DNA from 4 places in the Lipingzhangella rawalii genome. Region 3 is predicted to be linked to each of the others. Evidence: riboswitches for the same ligand, from Rfam matches in the RefSeq annotation. Region 3 holds a riboswitch; each other region holds the start of a gene.
What was found. Region 3 has a riboswitch for cobalamin ahead of RIF23_RS12240 (putative cobaltochelatase). Riboswitches for the same ligand answer to the same signal wherever they lie in the genome.

Region 1: another riboswitch for cobalamin. It lies ahead of RIF23_RS08400 (ABC transporter substrate-binding protein); the one in region 3 lies ahead of RIF23_RS12240 (putative cobaltochelatase).
Region 2: another riboswitch for cobalamin. It lies ahead of metE (5-methyltetrahydropteroyltriglutamate--homocysteine S-methyltransferase); the one in region 3 lies ahead of RIF23_RS12240 (putative cobaltochelatase).
Region 4: another riboswitch for cobalamin. It lies ahead of RIF23_RS09825 (ABC transporter substrate-binding protein); the one in region 3 lies ahead of RIF23_RS12240 (putative cobaltochelatase).

The regions. Positions count from the first base shown of each region.
Region 1 is NZ_JAVLVT010000003.1:365,205-369,579, forward strand. It holds gene RIF23_RS08400 (ABC transporter substrate-binding protein) at 1-840, opposite strand, end outside; cobalamin riboswitch at 1,072-1,241, opposite strand; gene RIF23_RS08405 (ornithine cyclodeaminase family protein) at 1,325-2,287, shown strand; gene RIF23_RS08410 (phosphoenolpyruvate carboxykinase (GTP)) at 2,424-4,229, shown strand.
Region 2 is NZ_JAVLVT010000006.1:220,013-224,387, forward strand. It holds gene RIF23_RS14950 (sensor domain-containing protein) at 1-274, shown strand, start outside; gene RIF23_RS14955 (MerR family transcriptional regulator) at 267-683, opposite strand; gene RIF23_RS14960 (hypothetical protein) at 847-1,548, opposite strand; gene RIF23_RS14965 (hypothetical protein) at 1,538-1,744, opposite strand; cobalamin riboswitch at 2,396-2,636, shown strand; gene metE (5-methyltetrahydropteroyltriglutamate--homocysteine S-methyltransferase) at 2,773-4,375, shown strand, end outside.
Region 3 is NZ_JAVLVT010000005.1:270,184-274,558, reverse strand. It holds gene RIF23_RS12240 (putative cobaltochelatase) at 1-781, opposite strand, end outside; cobalamin riboswitch at 819-991, opposite strand; tRNA gene RIF23_RS12235 (tRNA-Met) at 1,262-1,335, opposite strand; gene RIF23_RS12230 (amidase) at 1,538-2,971, shown strand; gene RIF23_RS12225 (DUF6504 family protein) at 3,069-3,374, opposite strand; gene RIF23_RS12220 (serine/threonine-protein kinase) at 3,583-4,375, shown strand, end outside.
Region 4 is NZ_JAVLVT010000004.1:32,863-37,237, forward strand. It holds gene RIF23_RS09815 (serine/threonine-protein kinase) at 1-1,541, opposite strand, end outside; gene RIF23_RS09820 (hypothetical protein) at 1,674-2,345, opposite strand; cobalamin riboswitch at 2,555-2,736, shown strand; gene RIF23_RS09825 (ABC transporter substrate-binding protein) at 2,763-3,824, shown strand; gene RIF23_RS09830 (FecCD family ABC transporter permease) at 3,829-4,375, shown strand, end outside.

The DNA.
Region 1 (4,375 bases), on a different contig from region 3:
GGCCGGTACAGTCCACACCCCGTCGCGCATCTGGCCCGTGAGTACCTGCACGGACTCGGCGTCGGCGACCTGCTCCGCGATATCCCGGTAGTCCGCCTCGATGTCGGCGAACTCCGCGCGCGCCTGGCGTTCGGTCCCGGTGAGCGCCGCGGCCAGCTTGATCCACTCGGCACGGCCCAGGGGGGTTGGCTCCAGCCATTCCGCGTTCGCGATGACGGGAATGCCCGCATCGCGTACTCCCTGATCGTCGGGGTCCTGCACTCCCGCGGTCATGACCAGATCCGGATCGTGGCTGATTACCAATTCCTGATCGAGGGTCTGGTCAACAGCGAACTCCACGATGTCTCCGTCGTCCAGGCGCTCGCGGTACTCCGTTGTGCTGACCGTGGACCCATCAGCGACTCCGGTGACGGTCTCGGTGCGGTCCAGCAGTTGGAACAGCGGCAGGTGCGTGGTGGAGCGGGAGAACACACTGTCCACCGGAACCTCCACCACGGGAGCCTCCGCGAGCTCGTCCGTCAGCTCGGGTTCGGGGAGGCCGCAGCGCAGCAGCACGTAGCGTTCCGGATCCGCATCCGGAGCCGGTTCCTCGACGGTCACCACCTGGTAGTGGTTCTCGTAGTCGATGGTGAGGTTCTCGGCGTGGTCCAGCTCGAGTTTCTCTGGGAAGTAGTCGGTGTCCGCGTCTGCCTGCGGGTCGTAGTCCTGCACACAGTCGGCGGAAGCTGCCGGGGGTGCAGACGCGGTGTCGTCGGTTGCGTTCTCAGTTCCGGTGGCGCCGCAGGCGGTCAGGGCGAGCGTGGGCGCGAGGATGGGAAGCAGGAATCGAGCAGAGTGCATGGTGTGTTCCAACGGGACTGGGGCCGGCGGCCAACATGTCGTTGTCCCGTGCGAGGACGGGACCGGATCCACACCGGGGGCACGAAAGAGTGGCCACCGGCTCCACGTCAGCGGTGGGGTCCGCGGCGTGCAGCGGCCAGTGGCGGTGGGTGCGCGTGGCCATAGCGAGCGCCGGCACCACAGGCACAGCCATGGTTGGGCCAGTCCTCTCTCGGGGAAATCCGCCCCGGTTGGTGAGGGACAACGGCGAGGAGTCTCCTGGCTCGCGGGTCACTGCCTGGGTCCCGGCCTTCCCATCCCGCAGGACAGTGGCCATCGATGGGACCGGCTCCCCGACTCACAGTGGCGGGACCGCGCCGGATTCGCACCGGCTTCCTCGGTTCGCCGTCGTCATGGTTCGTGCTTTGTCGTTCCTTTTAGGGTGACACATCTTCTAGGGTGAGGAACCTGACATTCACCACGCGCGCCGAGAGTGGGGACGTGGATGACCGTGCACACCGTCAGTGGTGACGAGGTTCGTCGCAGCGTGCCCATGTCCGCGGCCATCGCGGAGCTGCGCAGGGTCCTGATCGAGGTGGCCGAACACGGTGACGCGGCCTTCGACATGCCCGGCCGGCAGGCGCTGGCGGACGGTTCGGTGCTGGTGATGGTGGCCCGGCATGTACGCACCGGCACGGCGGTGGTGAAGGCGCTGAGTGTGCAGCTGAACCGGCAGCCCGCAGTGGTCGGCACTCTCTCCTGGCTGGACCCGAAGCGCGCCACCCCGCTGGTGATGGAGGCGGAGGCGGTCACCACCCTGCGAACCGGTGCCATTGCCGGCCTGGCCACCGATCTGCTGGCTGACGCGGACGCCGACCGGATGGCGCTGGTCGGATCCGGGGCACAGGCCCCGGACCAGGTTCGCGCCGTCCACGCGGTCCGCCCGCTGCGGGAGCTGCGGATCGTCAGTCGCAGTACGGACAACGCCCAGCGCTTGGCCGCGCTGCTACGGGCCGAACTTGTGGACACGCGGATCACGGCCACGGGCACGGATTCGTCCGGGCCGGATGCCATTCGCGTAGCCGTGTCCGGCATGCCCATTGTGAGTTGCGCCACCTCCGCCCGTGATCCCGTGCTTGCCGCCAGTGACCTGCATGATCAGGTGCACGTCAACGCCATCGGATCCTTCCGGCCCAGTATGCGTGAGCTGCCCGCAGAGCTGCTCGCGGAGGCGGAGGTGCTGGCGGTGGAGAAACGGAGCGCCGCTCTGGCCGAGTCGGGTGAGGTTATTCACGCCGTGGAGTCCGGTCACCGCTCCGAGGGCGACATTTGCGAATTGGGCGAGCTGTTGCGGCATCCGGTGCGGCGATCGGGACGCACCGTGTTCACGTCAGTGGGTACCGGAATCCAGGACTGGACGATCGCGCAAGCCGTCGCGGAACGCGTCGAGGCAGTGGGCGCGGGGTGAACACCCGGCGAGCGCTGGGCAAATAGGTCTAAGCCAAGGGTCTAGGCCAACTGTCTACGCCAAATGGCCAGCGTAGGTGTGGATCGGTCATCATGCGAGCGCAAGACCCCTACCTTTAGGAGCCGTTGTGACTGACCTGACCCATGCCGTCGACGCACCGCCGACCAGCCATCGTGAGCTGGCCGACTGGGTGCGTGAGGTCGCCGACCTCACCCGGCCGGATCGGATCGTCTGGTGTGACGGCTCCGCCGAGGAGTGGGACCGCCTGACCAGCGAGCTCGTTGAGGCGGGGACCTTCGTCCGGCTCAACGACGAGCTGCGTCCCAACAGCTTCTACTGCCGCTCCGACCCCAGCGATGTGGCACGGGTGGAGGACCGCACCTTCATCTGCTCGGAGCGCAAGGAGGACGCGGGCCCCACGAACAACTGGGTCGACCCGGCCGAGATGCGCGCGACGTTCGCGGACGTCTTCGCCGGCAGCATGCGCGGCCGCACCATGTATGTCGTGCCGTTCTGCATGGGCCCCCTCGGCGGCAACATTTCCCAGCTCGGCGTGGAGATCACCGACTCTCCGTACGTTGTGGTGTCCATGCGGATCATGGCCCGCATGGGTACCCCGGCGCTGCGGCTCATCGAGGAGCGCGGCACCTTCGTCAAGGCCGTGCACTCGGTCGGGGCCCCGCTGGAGCCGGGACAGCAGGACGTCCCCTGGCCCTGCAACTCCACCAAGTACATCTCCCACTTCCCCGAGACCCGCGAAATCTGGTCCTACGGATCGGGATACGGCGGCAACGCCCTGCTCGGCAAGAAGTGCTACGCCCTACGCATCGCCTCGGTCATGGCCCGGGATGAGGGCTGGCTGGCCGAGCACATGCTCATCCTGAAACTCACCCCACCGCAGGGGGAGCCCCGCTATGTCGCCGCCGCCTTCCCCAGCGCCTGCGGCAAGACCAACCTGGCGATGCTCCAGCCCACCATCCCCGGCTGGAAGGTCGAGACCGTGGGTGACGACATCGCCTGGATGCGTTTCGGCGACGACGGCCGCCTGTACGCCATCAACCCGGAGGCGGGCTTCTTCGGGGTCGCCCCGGGCACCGGCGAGGACACCAACGCCAATGCGGTGCGCACGCTGTGGGGCAACAGCATCTTCACGAATGTGGCCCTCACCGACGACGGGGACGTCTGGTGGGAGGGACTGACCGAGGAACCACCGGCACACCTGATCGACTGGAAGGGCCGCGACTGGACGCCCGACTCCGACGAACCGGCCGCCCACCCCAACGCCCGGTTCACCACCCCGGCCGGCCAGGCCCCCACGATCGCCCCGGAATGGGAAGACCCCAAGGGCGTTCCCATCTCGGCGATCCTGTTCGGTGGCCGCCGCGCCAGCGCCGTGCCGCTCGTCACCGAGTCCTTCGACTGGAACCACGGCGTCTACCTCGGGGCGAACGTCGCCTCGGAGAAGACCGCCGCCCAGGAGGGCACGGTTGGGGAACTCCGCCGGGATCCCTTCGCCATGCTTCCCTTCTGTGGCTACAACATGGGCGACTACTTCGCCCACTGGGTGCGCACCGGAGCGAAGGCCGACCCCGAGAAGCTCCCACACATCTACTACGTCAACTGGTTCCGCAAAGACGCCGACGGCCGGATCGTGTGGCCCGGATTCGGTGAGAACATCCGAGCTCTCAAGTGGATCGTGGAACGGCTGAACGGTACGGCCGAGGCCCAGGAGACCCCGATCGGTAACGTACCGACTCCGGAGTCCCTGGACACCGAGGGCCTGTCCATCAGCGAGGAGGACCTGCGCTACGTGCTCTCGGTAGACCCGGACACCTGGCGTAAGGAAGCCGAGCTGGTGCCGGAGTTCTTCCGCACCTTCGGCGACCACCTGCCCGCCGAGCTCTGGGAGCAGTACGAGGCCCTGCTCAAGCGACTGGGCTAAGGCGTGCCCCAGCCCGGGCTCGCGCACCGGTACCGACCACGGCCGCTGTGCGAGTCCGGCCCGGTCCTCGGGCGTGCGCCTGCATGCCCGAGAGCCGCGGTCGGGACGGTGCGCACCCCTGACCGAGCACCGTCATCGGGGCGCCC
Region 2 (4,375 bases), on a different contig from region 3:
CTACCCCGCCTATGCGTGGATCGTGCACGGTATTCCCGGAAACCACGGGCTGGTGGAGCTGCTCGGCTACGGTGACAGCCTGGGACTCGCCGTACTCGCGCACACGGGAATAGGGATCCTGTTCGCGGCAACCCTGCCGATCGTGGTTCGTGGAGCTGCCCTGGTCCAGGCAAGCCTGGCTCAGGGATTCCTGGCCCCACTCCCCCCACTGGCCCCGGAGGGCACCCCGAACCCCGAACCCGCGCCCCAGGGGCCGGGAACGACCCTCACATGAGGGGCGCGGAGGGGCGTCCACTCTGCGCACGCAACTGCTCGGCAAAGGCTTCGGCCTGCGTGAGCTGCTCGCGGAGCGAGGCGCAGCGGCTGGCGATAGCCTCCTCGAACTCGGAGAGCTGCTGCAACAGCCGCGTGCGGTGGTCGTGTTCCCCGTCCCCCACGGGCAGCCGATCCAGTTGATCCAGGATATTCAGTAGCCGGCGGGTGTCCTCCAGACTGAACTCCAGGGGACGCATCCGTGTGATCAACAGCAGCCGCTGCACATCGGATTCGCAGTACAACCGGAATCCGCCTGGAGAACGGGCCGACGGCGTGACCAGCCCCATCTCGTCGTAGTACCGGATGGTGCGCAGCGACAGACCGGTTCGTTCTGCGACAGTGCCGATTTGCATGTGCTCCGTGGCCATCACCGCACCTCCTCGGAGCCTGCCACCCTATCGTCCAGGCCCGGCCCCACGGCTGCTGTCGGCGCCGTAGGACCGGGCAGGCCGCTCGGAACAGTCACCCGCTCGTGGGCGCGGTACTGCGGCAGGCTGAGTCCGGGCTGGGCCGTGCCGACGGACGACGGCCTCAGGGATGGATGACGTGCAGCCGGTCCGGGAGTGCGACACACCGTGTGCTTCGGGTGATATCGGCAACCGGCCGTCCGTCGCGCAACACGGTGAAGCTGTGCTGCGCGGGATCCACCGTCAGCACGGAGCCCGAGAACGCCGAGTTCTCGTCATCGGCCACCGCACAGACCAGCTGACCCGACGTCGGGCCGTCGCCCAGCCGGACACGCAGGTGTCGGGTGTCGCTCACCGGGAGCTCCTGGCCGTCCAGGCTCACGTGGAGCTGTCCCGCCTCGGGTGTGCTGGGGTAGATCTCGAAGTCACTGAGCGCGACGTCAATGATCTCCTCATTCTCGCGCAGTCCGAGCACGGTTGCCGGTGGGGTGGTCTCGGTGGGGCGCTGGAGCAGCGGAAGCCCCAGCAGGGCCGCCAGACGCTGCGCCTTGACCGTGGGCCAGCCACCCGAGTCCACCAACAGGCACAGATCCTGGTAGTCGGGCTGGCTGAGCTGCTCCCGCAGCCGGGGAGTGGACAGCGGTGCGATATCGATCGGGCTTCGCTCGTCGGTCAACAGCCGTGCTCGCAGCTGAACGCTGCGTTCCCGGCTTGCCTGGTCGAATCCACGGAGCACCCCGATGGTGCCCGAGTTGACCCACGGTGCGGCGGCGTCGGCGAGTGCGACGATGCCGTCCGGGACCTCCTGCTGGGTGTTAGCGATCACGAGGTACCTCCGGAAGGTGCTGCCAAAGGCTACGCAGGTTCGAGTATGGAGCGTCCGGGAGCTGGCCGAGAGTGGCCAGTACGGCGGGCGACGCGCCCTGCAACTCGGCCGCGCTGACCATCTGCCCGGGGCGCAGAGGCCCCGAGCTGAACGCGCCCTCCAAAGTGTCGGCGATCTCCCGCCGGGTCACGCTCATGTGTTACCTCAGGTCTCGGTTGTGGCGGCGACCGGTCGGACCCGACTGGGTCCGACCGGGCCGTCCAGATGGCGCGGTGTCCGCAATCCCTGCTGGTCGACGCATGGTGTCGGCCGCGGCGGGGATACCACGGTGTGGATGTGACGGTGGGGTCGGGCGCAGCCCAGAGCCTGGCCCGCCCCCACCGTGACAAGCGGAAGGCCAGAAGCACACGGCGATTACGGCTGACCTTGTCGGGAGCGACTCTACCCTCTCGTTGGGGAAGGGTTACTGGAGGGGCACACGTTCGCTGTTCACGCGAACGCATCACGAATCCGCTGCACACGGCGGTGTGGCGGCCTGGTGGTCCAGGAGTGCGGCATGGCAGCGCGACGGGTATCCCCGAACACGGAGCAGCGTGACATGTATCTCAGTCACTGACGGGGGCTGTGCCGTGTCGATACCCGCCGTGCCGGCCCGGGACAGCCGCACCCGGCGCGCCGCCGCAATGGACCGGCGGCCCCGAGCCGACCAGCCAGCGGAGCATCGGCCGTGCCCGGTGGTGCTGGCACTGCTGCTGGCCCGGCGGCGACCAGTACCGGGGCGCGGAGTGCGGTCTCCTACCGGGTGGGTGCTGCTCCCCAGGACTCCCCGCGTTGGCGCGGAGTTGCTACTCTCAACAGTGCGACAGGTTCTCCCGGGAGTCAGCACACGGTGGCGACCGGGGGAGGCAACAGGGAATCCGGTGAGAATCCGGGACTGCCCCGCAGCGGTTAGTGGGAACGAACGCCGTCACCGCGGTGATCGCGGTAAAGCACTGGACGCCACGTCCGGGAAGCGACGGCCAGTAGGCCGAGTGTCGAGAGCTCACGCGCCCACGAGTCCGAAGACCTGCCTGTGGTAGCGCCCACCGCCCGGTGGGCGCTTGCGTCCGAGCCTCGCGGGTGGGCAGGGAGCGAGAGACAGAGCGACCCGGGTGCCCCGGTCCTCCTCGCCGATGCTGCGCGCGTGCCTCGGACGCCGCAGACGAGCTCGCGAGGAGAGAGCAAGTGACTGATCGTAACCCCGTTGGCGCCACCATTCTTGGCTATCCCCGGATCGGACCCGATCGGGAGCTCAAGCGTGCGGTGGAAAGCTACTGGGCCGGAACCAGCACCGCCGCCGACCTGGAGGAAACCGCCCGGACACTGCGGGTGAACACCTGGGACGAGCTCAAGGCGGCCGGGCTGGACTCGATTCCCTCCAACACCTTCTCCTATTACGACCAGGTTCTGGACACCGCAGCCCTGGTCGGTGCCCTACCTCCGCGCCACACCGAGCTGGGGCTCTCCCCCCTGGACACCTACTTCGCCGCGGCTCGCGGCACCCAACAGGCCCCCGCCCTGGAAATGACCAAGTGGTTCGACACGAACTACCACTACCTGGTTCCGGAGCTGGGCCCGGATACCGGGTTCGCACTGGCGGGCAGCAAGCCCATCGACGAGTACGTTGAGGCCCGCAAACTGGGCCTGGAGACCCGGCCGGTACTGCTGGGGCCGGTCACCTTCCTGCTGCTGGCCAAGGCACACGCCGACGCGCCGGAGGACTTCCAGCCGTTGTCCCTCCTGGAACGACTGCTTCCGGTGTACGAGGAGCTGTTGGCCGCCCTGCACTCCGCCGGGGCGGAGTGGGTCCAGTTGGACGAACCGGCGTTCGTGGCCGACCGTTCCGCCGCGGAGCTGGCCGCGCTGGACCAGGCCTACACCCGGCTGGGTGGGCGTCCAGACCGTCCGAGCATCCTGGTGGCCAGTTACTTCGGTTCCCTCGGGGAGGCGCTGGGGACCCTCGCCCGCGTACCGGTGGAGGGTTTGGCTCTCGACCTGGTCACCGACCCCACCGCCGGAGATGCGGCCGCCGCACAGACGGCCCTGCGGGACAAGGAGGTCGTGGCCGGGGTTGTGGACGGGCGCAACATCTGGCGAACCGACGTCGACACGGCGATGACCAAGGCCGCCACCCTGCTGGGCAGCGTCGGGCGTTTGGGGGTGTCCACTTCCTGTTCCCTGCTCCACGTTCCCTACGACGTGGACCGAGAGACCGCAATGCCCGAACGGCTGCGCAGCTGGCTGGCCTTCGCGCGGCAGAAGGTCGCCGAGGTGGTGCTGCTCGGTCGGGCCCTGCGCCACGGGCAGGACGCTGCGTCCGTGGTGGACGAGTTGGCGCGGGCCCGCGCGGCCGTGGCGGATCGGGGCAGCGCCAGTGACCTGCGTGAGCCCCGGGTTCGGGCGCGACTGGACTCCCTGCGGCCCGAGCACGCCCAGCGGGGCGACTACGCCAAACGCGCCGGGGAGCAGCAGTCCTCGTTGGGCCTGCCCGCGCTGCCCACCACAACGATCGGGTCTTTCCCCCAGACCGACGAACTGCGCCGGGCACGAGCCCAGCACCGGGCCGGCCAGCTCGACACCGAGCAGTACCACGCCGCGATGCGCAGCGAGATCGAACGCGTGATCCGGTTGCAGGAAGACATCGGGTTGGATGTGCTGGTGCACGGGGAGCCCGAGCGCAACGACATGGTGCAGTACTTCGCCGAGCAGCTGCGCGGATTCGCCGCGACCGAACACGGCTGGGTCCAGTCCTACGGATCCCGGTGTGTGCGGCCGCCGGTGCTCTTCG
Region 3 (4,375 bases):
TGTCCGTGAGCTGGACCTGGCCCAGCCGCTGCTGGGCGTCGCGGATACTGGTGGCGAGCTCGGCGTCAGCCTCGGCGTACTGGGCGGCGAAGGCGGACGGGTTCTCCTCGAATGCCAGCCGACGGCGCACCACCTCGGCCCGCTCGGCAGGCTCCCGGGTTGCGGTCGCCTCGACAGTGAGCCCGAAGCGGTCGAGGAGCTGCGGCCGTAGTTCCCCCTCCTCCGGGTTCATCGTTCCAACGAGCAGGAACCGTGCGGCGTGGGAGACCGAGACTCCTTCCCGTTCGACGTGGGAAACTCCCATCGCGGCGGCGTCCAGCAGCAGATCCACCAGATGGTCGTGCAGGAGGTTAACCTCGTCCACGTACAGGGCGCCGCGGTGGGCCTCGGCGAGCAGGCCGGGTTCGAAAGCTTTGACTCCGGAAGTCAGGGCCCGCTCGATGTCCAGGGAGCCGGCCAGCCGGTCCTCGCTGGCCCCGACCGGCAGTTCGACCAGGCGGGCCGGGCGGCTGTGTGTTGTTTCGGCGTCGACGGTGTGCGGCCCGTCGGGACAGTCGGGATCGGGCTGACGCGGATCGCAGGAGAAGCGGCATCCGGCCACAACATCCAGGTCCGGTAGCAGTGCGGCAAGTGCCCGCACGATGGTGGACTTGGCGGTGCCCTTCTCCCCACGCACGAGCACGCCGCCCACTCCGGGCGATACGGCATTGATCAGCAGGGCCAGCTTGAGGTCGTCCATCCCGACGACCGCGCTGAACGGGTAGCGAGCGGTGGCGCTCACGCAGCTCCATCCTTCCTTGGGAATCCTCGCCCACAGGTTTGGTTCTCGGGTGTCGCCCAGTCTCCTGACTTCCAGATCTTCGCTGCCCGCCGCCTTCCCACCGGCGATGCGGCAGTGGCTGTATGGGGGCCGCTTCCTGGTCACAGTGGCGGGACCGTCCCGGACTCACACCGGGTTCCTGCTGCTGACACCGTCGTCCAGGATCGCACACCCGCCGCGCCCCCATCCGGCGGGGGCCGGGCCCCTACCGAGCCCGGCGACGCGAAACTCTGAGCTCGGGGCGATGCAGAGCACGTGGTGTGGTGCTGTACGGGGGCAGCCCGGAACCCGGCCCACCGGACCCTGGTTCTCGGCGCCAGCGCGGACAGGCTGCGCACGGAATGGCCCCAGGACACGTTCGGCCTGCGGTGCCCTGCGCACACACGCAAAGGGCTGGCGTGAAGGGACGTTCAACGTCCGTCCACGCCAGCCCTTGATCCGTAGCGGGGGCAGGATTTGAACCTGCGACCTTTGGGTTATGAGCCCAACGAGCTACCGAACTGCTCCACCCCGCGTCGATGCGTTTTCAACGTTAGGGGTTGTGGCGGGGGTATGCAACTCGGCGTGGCCGCACAGGGGCCGGGTGTGTGGCATCGCACAGCGTGGAGCCGCCAGTTGGGGCCGCTGGTTTCCGGCGATTCCTGCCGGGGGCGACCGGTGGAGGTGCGTTCTAGGATGCGCAGCACCTGAAACAACGCGTCGTGGTGGAGGGGCTGGATGAGTGACACGGGCGAGGAGACGACGGGGCTGGTCTTCCACTCGGCCAGAGAGTTGGCCGGGTTGCTGCACGCGGGTGCGGTGTCGGCGCGGGAGGTGGTCCGGGCCCACCTGGACCGGATCGAGCGGGTCAACCCGAAGATCAATGCGGTGGTGTCACTGTGTGCGGAACGTGCCCTGACGGAGGCCCACGCTGCGGACGAGCGGTGGGCGGCCGGTGCGGCCGTAGGGCCGCTGCACGGGCTACCGATCGCCCACAAGGACACGCATGCCACCGCGGGAGTGCGCACCACCTCGGGCTCTCCCCTATTTGCCGACCACGTTCCGGACCGGGACGAGCTGGTCGTGGAACGGATCCGCGCCGCGGGGGCGATCACGGTCGGCAAGTCGAACGTTCCGGAATTCGCGGCGGGCTCGCACACCTTCAACCCGGTGTTTGGGACCACCCGCAACCCCTACGACGTCTCCCGCTCGGCCGGGGGCAGTAGTGGGGGCGCGGCGGCGGCTCTGGCCGCTGGCTTGCACCCTTTGGCCGAGGGTTCGGACATGGGGGGCTCGCTGCGGAATCCGGCCTCGTTCACGAACGTGGTGGGTCTGCGCCCGAGCCCCGGGCGGGTCCCGTCCTGGCCGGCGCCGTTGGGCTGGTCGACTCTGAGTGTGCAGGGACCGATGGCTCGGAGTGTGGACGATGTGGGCCTGCTGCTGTCCGTTCTCGCCGGCCCGGACGCGCGAAGTCCGATCGCGGTCCCGGAGTCCCCGGATCGGTTCGCCGCTCCGCCGGAGGCGGATGTGGCGGGGCTCCGGGTGGCGTGGAGCCCCGATCTGGGTGGGGAGTTCCCCACGGACCCGGCGGTGCTGGCGGTGCTACGTCAGCAGCTCGGCGTCTTCGACGAACTGGGCTGCACGGTTGTGGAGGCCACGCCGGACCTCTCCGGCGCCGACGAGGCGTTTCGCACCCTGCGGGCCTGGACTATGGCGAGCAATCTGGGGCCGCTGTTGGACGCGGCCCCAGATCAGCTCAAGCCGAGCCTGGCGTGGAACATCCGACAGGGCCGCACCCTGGACGGGGCGGATGTGGCGGCGGCGGAACGCCGACACACCGAGCTGTACCACCGGATGCGGGAGTTCTTCATGACCTACGACGTCCTGGTGCTTCCGGTGAGTCAGGTGGTTCCGTTCCCCGTGGAGCAGGAGTACCCCACGGAGATCGACGGGGTGGCCCAGGCGACCTATCTGGACTGGATGCGTTCGTGCTACCTGATCTCGATCACGGGATGCCCAGCCCTCTCGGTGCCGGCGGGGTTCACACCCGAAGGCCTGCCGGTCGGACTCCAGATCGTGGGGCCGCATCTGGCGGAACGCCGCCTACTGGAGGTGGGACGGGCATTCGAGCGGGGCACCGCGGCAGGGGCCCGCCGTCCAGTCGTGGGGTAGCGGCCGCACGCCTCCGGCTGGGAGCTTCCTCCGGACGTGGATCCCGTGCCCTAGCGCGCGGGAATTCTGCCGCCTCCCTGCTCCGTGACGTCCAAGATCAGTCCCAGACCCGGGTGAGCAGCCACTCCTGAGTATGCGAGTCGTACCGCAGCTCGTAGGCGCCAGGGGCAGGCCCCGTTCCGGCATGCACCCGCCAGTACTCACGACGACGCAGAGCTGTGTCCCGGTGTGGACTCTGGGTGGCGGCGGGCTGCTCGGGCTCCGTCGAGTCCCAGACGGCCGGGAGGGTCACCCAGTGCTCCACAATCCGCCGCACCACGTACAGCCGCCCGCGCCACAGAAACCGCACCGGGCGCCCGGAGCAGGTCCAGACCTCGACCCGAGCGGCGAACAGCGTTCCCATACTTCCCCCAGCACCCACGACGAACGGATGGCTTCTCGGCCCGACCCCGGGGAAGAAAGATCGAACATGCGTACGAACTATAGCCCAGATCCTGGTATGGGGAAACCACTGTGTACCGTGGGCTTTCCAGCCCGGGTCCGCACCGGGGACCGTTGCGGTCTACGCTAGGCGGCAGTCAATCCAGCGACCGCGTAAAGGACCGACCACAGTGACCGGGAGCGAGCACGCCAAACCGCTTCGCGCCGGCGACCCCCAGGAGCTCGGCCACTACACCGTCATCGGCCGGCTCGGCCGCGGCGGCATGGGGACGGTATACCTCGCCGAGTCCCCGCAGGGACGCAGTGTCGCGATCAAACTGATCCATCCAGACCTCAGTGACGACCCGGACTTCCGACGCCGGTTCGCCCGCGAGGTATCGGCGGCACGCAGCGTCGCCCGTTTCTCCACGGCGGCCGTGCTCGACGCCCAACTCGACGGGGACCCGCTGTATATCGTCTCGGAGTACGTTTCCGGGCCGAACCTCGCCGAAGCGATCCAGGCCGAGGGGCCGATGGCCGGGGGCACCCTGGAAAGCCTGGCTGTGGGGGTCGGCGCGGCCCTGGCCGCCATTCACGGGGCCGGCGTCGTCCACCGCGATCTCAAGCCCGCCAACGTGTTGCTGTCCACGGTGGGGCCGAAGGTCATCGACTTCGGAATCGCGCGTGCCCTCGACGATGGTGGCGGTGCCACCCGCTCGAGCCAGCTGATGGGCACCCCCGCCTACCTCGCCCCGGAACTGATCGAGGGACACCCCGTGACCCCGGCCTCGGACATCTTCTCCTGGGGATGCCTGGTCGCCTACGCGGGAACCGGACGCGCTCCGTTCGAGGCCCCGTCGATCCCCGCGGTGCTGCACCAGATCACGACCCAGGATCCGGATCTCGACGGGCTCGACGCACGCCTCGCCGGCCTGGTCACCCAGGCCCTGGCCAAGGACCCGCAGCAACGTCCCGGAGCCCAGC
Region 4 (4,375 bases), on a different contig from region 3:
TCGTAGCCGTCGCGCTCGCTCTGCGGCCCGGTCCAGCTGAGCCAGTAGGCGCGGAGGTCCTCGGACAACGGATGTGTGGACTCCTCGCCCGGCACGTGGATCTGCAACTGGACTCGGAACCGCTCTGGCTCGTAGGCAGCGAACTCCCCATCGTCCAGGTCCGGTTCGATCTGGTCCGCGACGTAGTCCTCGCCCAGGGTGTAGGTCTCCTCCACCGCGCCCACCTCATAGTCATCCGGCCAGTTCTCCGCGATGTCGGAGAGGTCCAGGCCAACCTGGCGGTAGTCGTGACGTTCCTCCGAGGGACCGGTCAGTCGGGTGAGCTCGTCCGATGCGGTGGCCTCGTCCTCATCCGGAATGTATCCGCCGACCGCGATGCCCATGCCCAGCGCTTCCTCGGGGTGGACGATGGTGTCCGGAGCGTCCTCGGACTCCTCGACGGACCACTCCTCGGGATAGCGCAGCGAGAATCCGTCGGTGCGGTGCCAGTCGTACTCGGTGGTCACCGAACGGTTACTCCACCAGAACAGGCTGACTCCGACGACGATCACCGCCACCATCGCTGCGGTGGCAGCGATGATCGGCCCGCGGAACCGCCGTGCCAACGACCGCGGCTCCGGTGCTGCCACCGGTGAGGCCGATGGTGGGGCTGGCGGAGCCGCCCTGGTCTCGGCCATTCCCGGCTGCGCTCCCGACGACCACCCGGCGCTCGGCTGCGACTCGGCCTGCGCAAGCAGGCTCAGAGCCTCGTCCGCACTCGGCCGGCGGGCGGGGTCCCGCTCCAGCAATGCCATAATCAACGGGGTCAGCTCCGCGCCCCGGCTCGGTGGGGATACCGGCGCGGACATGATCGCGGCGACCGTGGAGGCGACAGAATCCCGGGCGAACAGGGACTGACCCTGCACCGTGGTGTACAGCGTCGCCCCCAGACTCCACAGATCCGAGGGTGGCTCCGCCGTCCCGGTGCCCTCCAGGCGTTCGGGGGCCATGTACTCGGGCGAGCCCACCAATGCACCGGTGCGGGTGACCGCGGTCTCCCCGACGATGGTGGCGATCCCGAAATCGGTCAGCAGCACCCGGCCGTCCCGGGACAGCATCACGTTCGCGGGTTTGATGTCCCGGTGCACCACGCCACACGCGTGCGCGGCCCGCAGCGCCTCCAGCAGGGTGCGGGCGATCTGGGTAACCCGGGCAGGCGGCATGGGGCCGTGTTCCCGCAGCAGATGCTGGAGCGAGGAGCCTCGCACCAGTTGCATGACCACCCAGGGATGTCCCTGTGCCTCGACCACGTCGTACACGGTGGTGACCCCCGGCTCATCGGACAGCCGGGCCGCGGTGCGGGCCTCTCTCCGGACTCGGGCATGCGCCTCGGTCCGTTCGGCTTCGGCAAGCTCCATGGGCAGACGCACTTCCTTGAGGGCGACCTCCCGCCCCAGTTCCACGTCCCGGGCTCGCCAAACCATGCCCATTCCGCCCCGCCCCAGGGCCTCCACCAGCTCGTACCGGCCTGCAACGATCCGCGCCGCCTGGTCCGCTACCATCACATCGCCTCATTCAGGGGACGAAGCCTCGACGCTCCGCGGGACAGAACGGCCACCAGGGTAGCGAAAGCGGCAGCGCCGTGGCTGTGGGGATTCGGGCGACCAGTCACCGCAATGGCGGCCGGACAGGCATCACGGATCGTGTTGGAACGACCCCATAGTGCCGTGGATCACCTCGTCGTAGCGGATGCGTTCGGGCTGCGGCCCGGCCCAGGTCAGGGTGTAGGACACCCGGTTGTCCACGTGCACCTGGAGCCAGATCTCGAACCAGTCGGACTCCTCGACATCCAGATGCCGGTCCAGATAGGCGTCGGTGTAGGTGACGCTCGCCTCGATTGCCGCCACGTCCCAGTGGCTGGGCCATTCCCGAAACCGCTCCGGATCGAGTTCGGTGTAGCTGTAGTCTGCGTACACGTTCGCGGTGGACATATCCTCGGCGAATCCGGCCAGCTGCATTGAGGCGTCCGGGCCGTCCTCGTGCTCGGCCCAGGGCAGCACCGCCATGGCCAACGCGTCGGTGTCCTGGCGCTGTTCGATCTCGACCCCGGTCCGGTCCTGCCCACTGTCACGAGTGGCAAGCTCCCAGCCCGCCGGATGACGCACCAGGAACTGCTCTCCCTCGTGGTACTCGTACTCGGTCGTGACCGGGCGTAGGTTCCGCTCCCAGTAGAGCGTGCCACCCAGGCCCGCCGCCACCAGCACCGACACCAGTAACACGGCGCCAGTCCAGATGCGCCGACGACGCCGGTGCCGGCGCGTCCGGCCGGCCCCCGCCGTGCGTTCCGGGGGAGCATGGTCCGTCATGGTTGACTCCCTGGGGGAATGTCAGGAGTACAGCCAGAAGCCGGTCCAGACTAGCGAGTATGGACAGACGCGTCCCTCCGTTGCACCAATCGGGACCGCACTGATACCAGCCCGCAATATCCGCAGTTCACAACGGATCTCCGTGGTGTACCAGTAGGTGCCTGTGCTCCCCTGCGCCCGAACCACCGACGGCGGTGTGCGATCATCGGAAAAACTGCACGGGTCGTAGTGCACGGGAAGCCGGTGTGAAACCGGCGCGGTCCTCGCCACTGTGACCGGAGGGCACGGCACCACGCGCCACTGGGTCTGGAGATCCGGGAAGGCGGTGCCGTGCGGGGACCCGAGTCCCGACTCCGGGAGCCAGGAGACCGGCTACGACCCAGCGACGGTACGACCACGAAGGATGGTTGGGTCCCCATGACTCATATCGACGCGCGCACCCGAGGTGTGCGCACTCTCGCTCCGATTCTCGGCCTCACCCTTGCCCTCGGCGCATGTAGCCCCACGGATGGCGGGGACGGCGGCACCACGGACGAGGGTGGCCAAGCCGCCGGCGACACGATCCAGAACTGCGACATCGAGGTTCCCGCCGACGAGGCCCCGGAGCGCGTGTTCGCCGCCTACCAGCCCGCGATCGAGATGGCCCACGCGCTGGGCATCAGCGACCGGCTGGTGGGCACGGCCTACCTGGACGCCGAGGTCCTGCCGGAGTACGCCGAAGCTCAGGAAGCCCAGGAGTACTATGCGAACATCCCCAGCCGCGAGGAGCTACTGAACCACGATCCGGACTTCGTGCTGTCCGGGTTCAACGGGGTGTTTGCCGACGGTGGAGACGGCAGTTTCGGCACCCGCACCGAGCTGCGGGAGCTGGGCATCGAGAGCTGGATCTTCAGCCCGCTGTGCCCCTCCGAGGACGGCGGCACCGACGAGTCCATCGACCCCAGCACGGTGACGATGGACAGTATCTACGCGGACCTGCACGACCTCGGCACGATCTTCGGTGTGGAGGAGCGGGCCGAGGAGGTCGTCACCGAGATGCAGGAGACGGTCTCCGAAACCGAGGAGATCGTTGCGGAGGCGGAGGACACTCCCTCGGTGGTCATCGGCCGTCCCGATGACGAGGGCTTCCGGGTCACCGGGGAACCGGACTTCTCCACGGTGCTGTTGGAACACGCCGGCGCCGAGAACCCCTTCGCGGACCTGGACGAGGCCCGCAACATCGACGTGAGCACCGAGGAACTGATCGAGCGGGATCCGGACTACATCCTGGTGGATGTGTGCTGCGACGCGGAGATGACCGCCGCCGACGCGGCCGACGGCGTCGCCGAGATCCGCAACGACCCGGCCCTGGCCAACGTCACCGCAGTGGAGGAAGACCAGGTCCTGGAATTCACGTTCGCCGACCGCTCCGCCGGGGTGCGTAGTGCGCCCGTGGTGGCGGAGATCGCCGAGATGGTGCACCCGGAGCTCTACGAGTAACGCCATGGCTTCGCACGCACCCGCCCCGGCTGCGTCCGCCCCCATCCTGGCCGCCCTCCGCGCCCGGCTCCAGGCCGCGGCCGAGGGGGCCGGGATGTTGCAGGGCAGCTGGTCCCGCACCGCCGGGCTGTTCGTCGCGGTGTGCGCCCTGGGCGCCACCACACTCGCCTCGCTGCTGTACGGCAACCAGACCCTCGCCCTCGCCGATGTGCACGCGGCCTACTTCTCCTACACCGGCTCCAACACCGACCTGGTGATCCTGCATCTGCGGGTGCCACGCACCCTGGTCGGTCTGGTGGTGGGTATGGCCCTGGGTATGGCCGGTGTCCTGGTCCAGGGCATCACCCGCAACCCCCTGGGTGGCCCGGGCATTCTGGGCATCAATGCTGGGGCCGCCGTCGCCGCCGTTCTGGCGATCACCGTCCTGGGCACCGGCGCGCTGATCGGCTACGTCTGGTTCGCATTCCTGGGGGCTGCCCTCGCCGCGGTCCTCGTCTACACCGTGGCCTCGCTCGGTCAGGGCGGTGCCAGTCCGGTGAAACTGGCGGTCG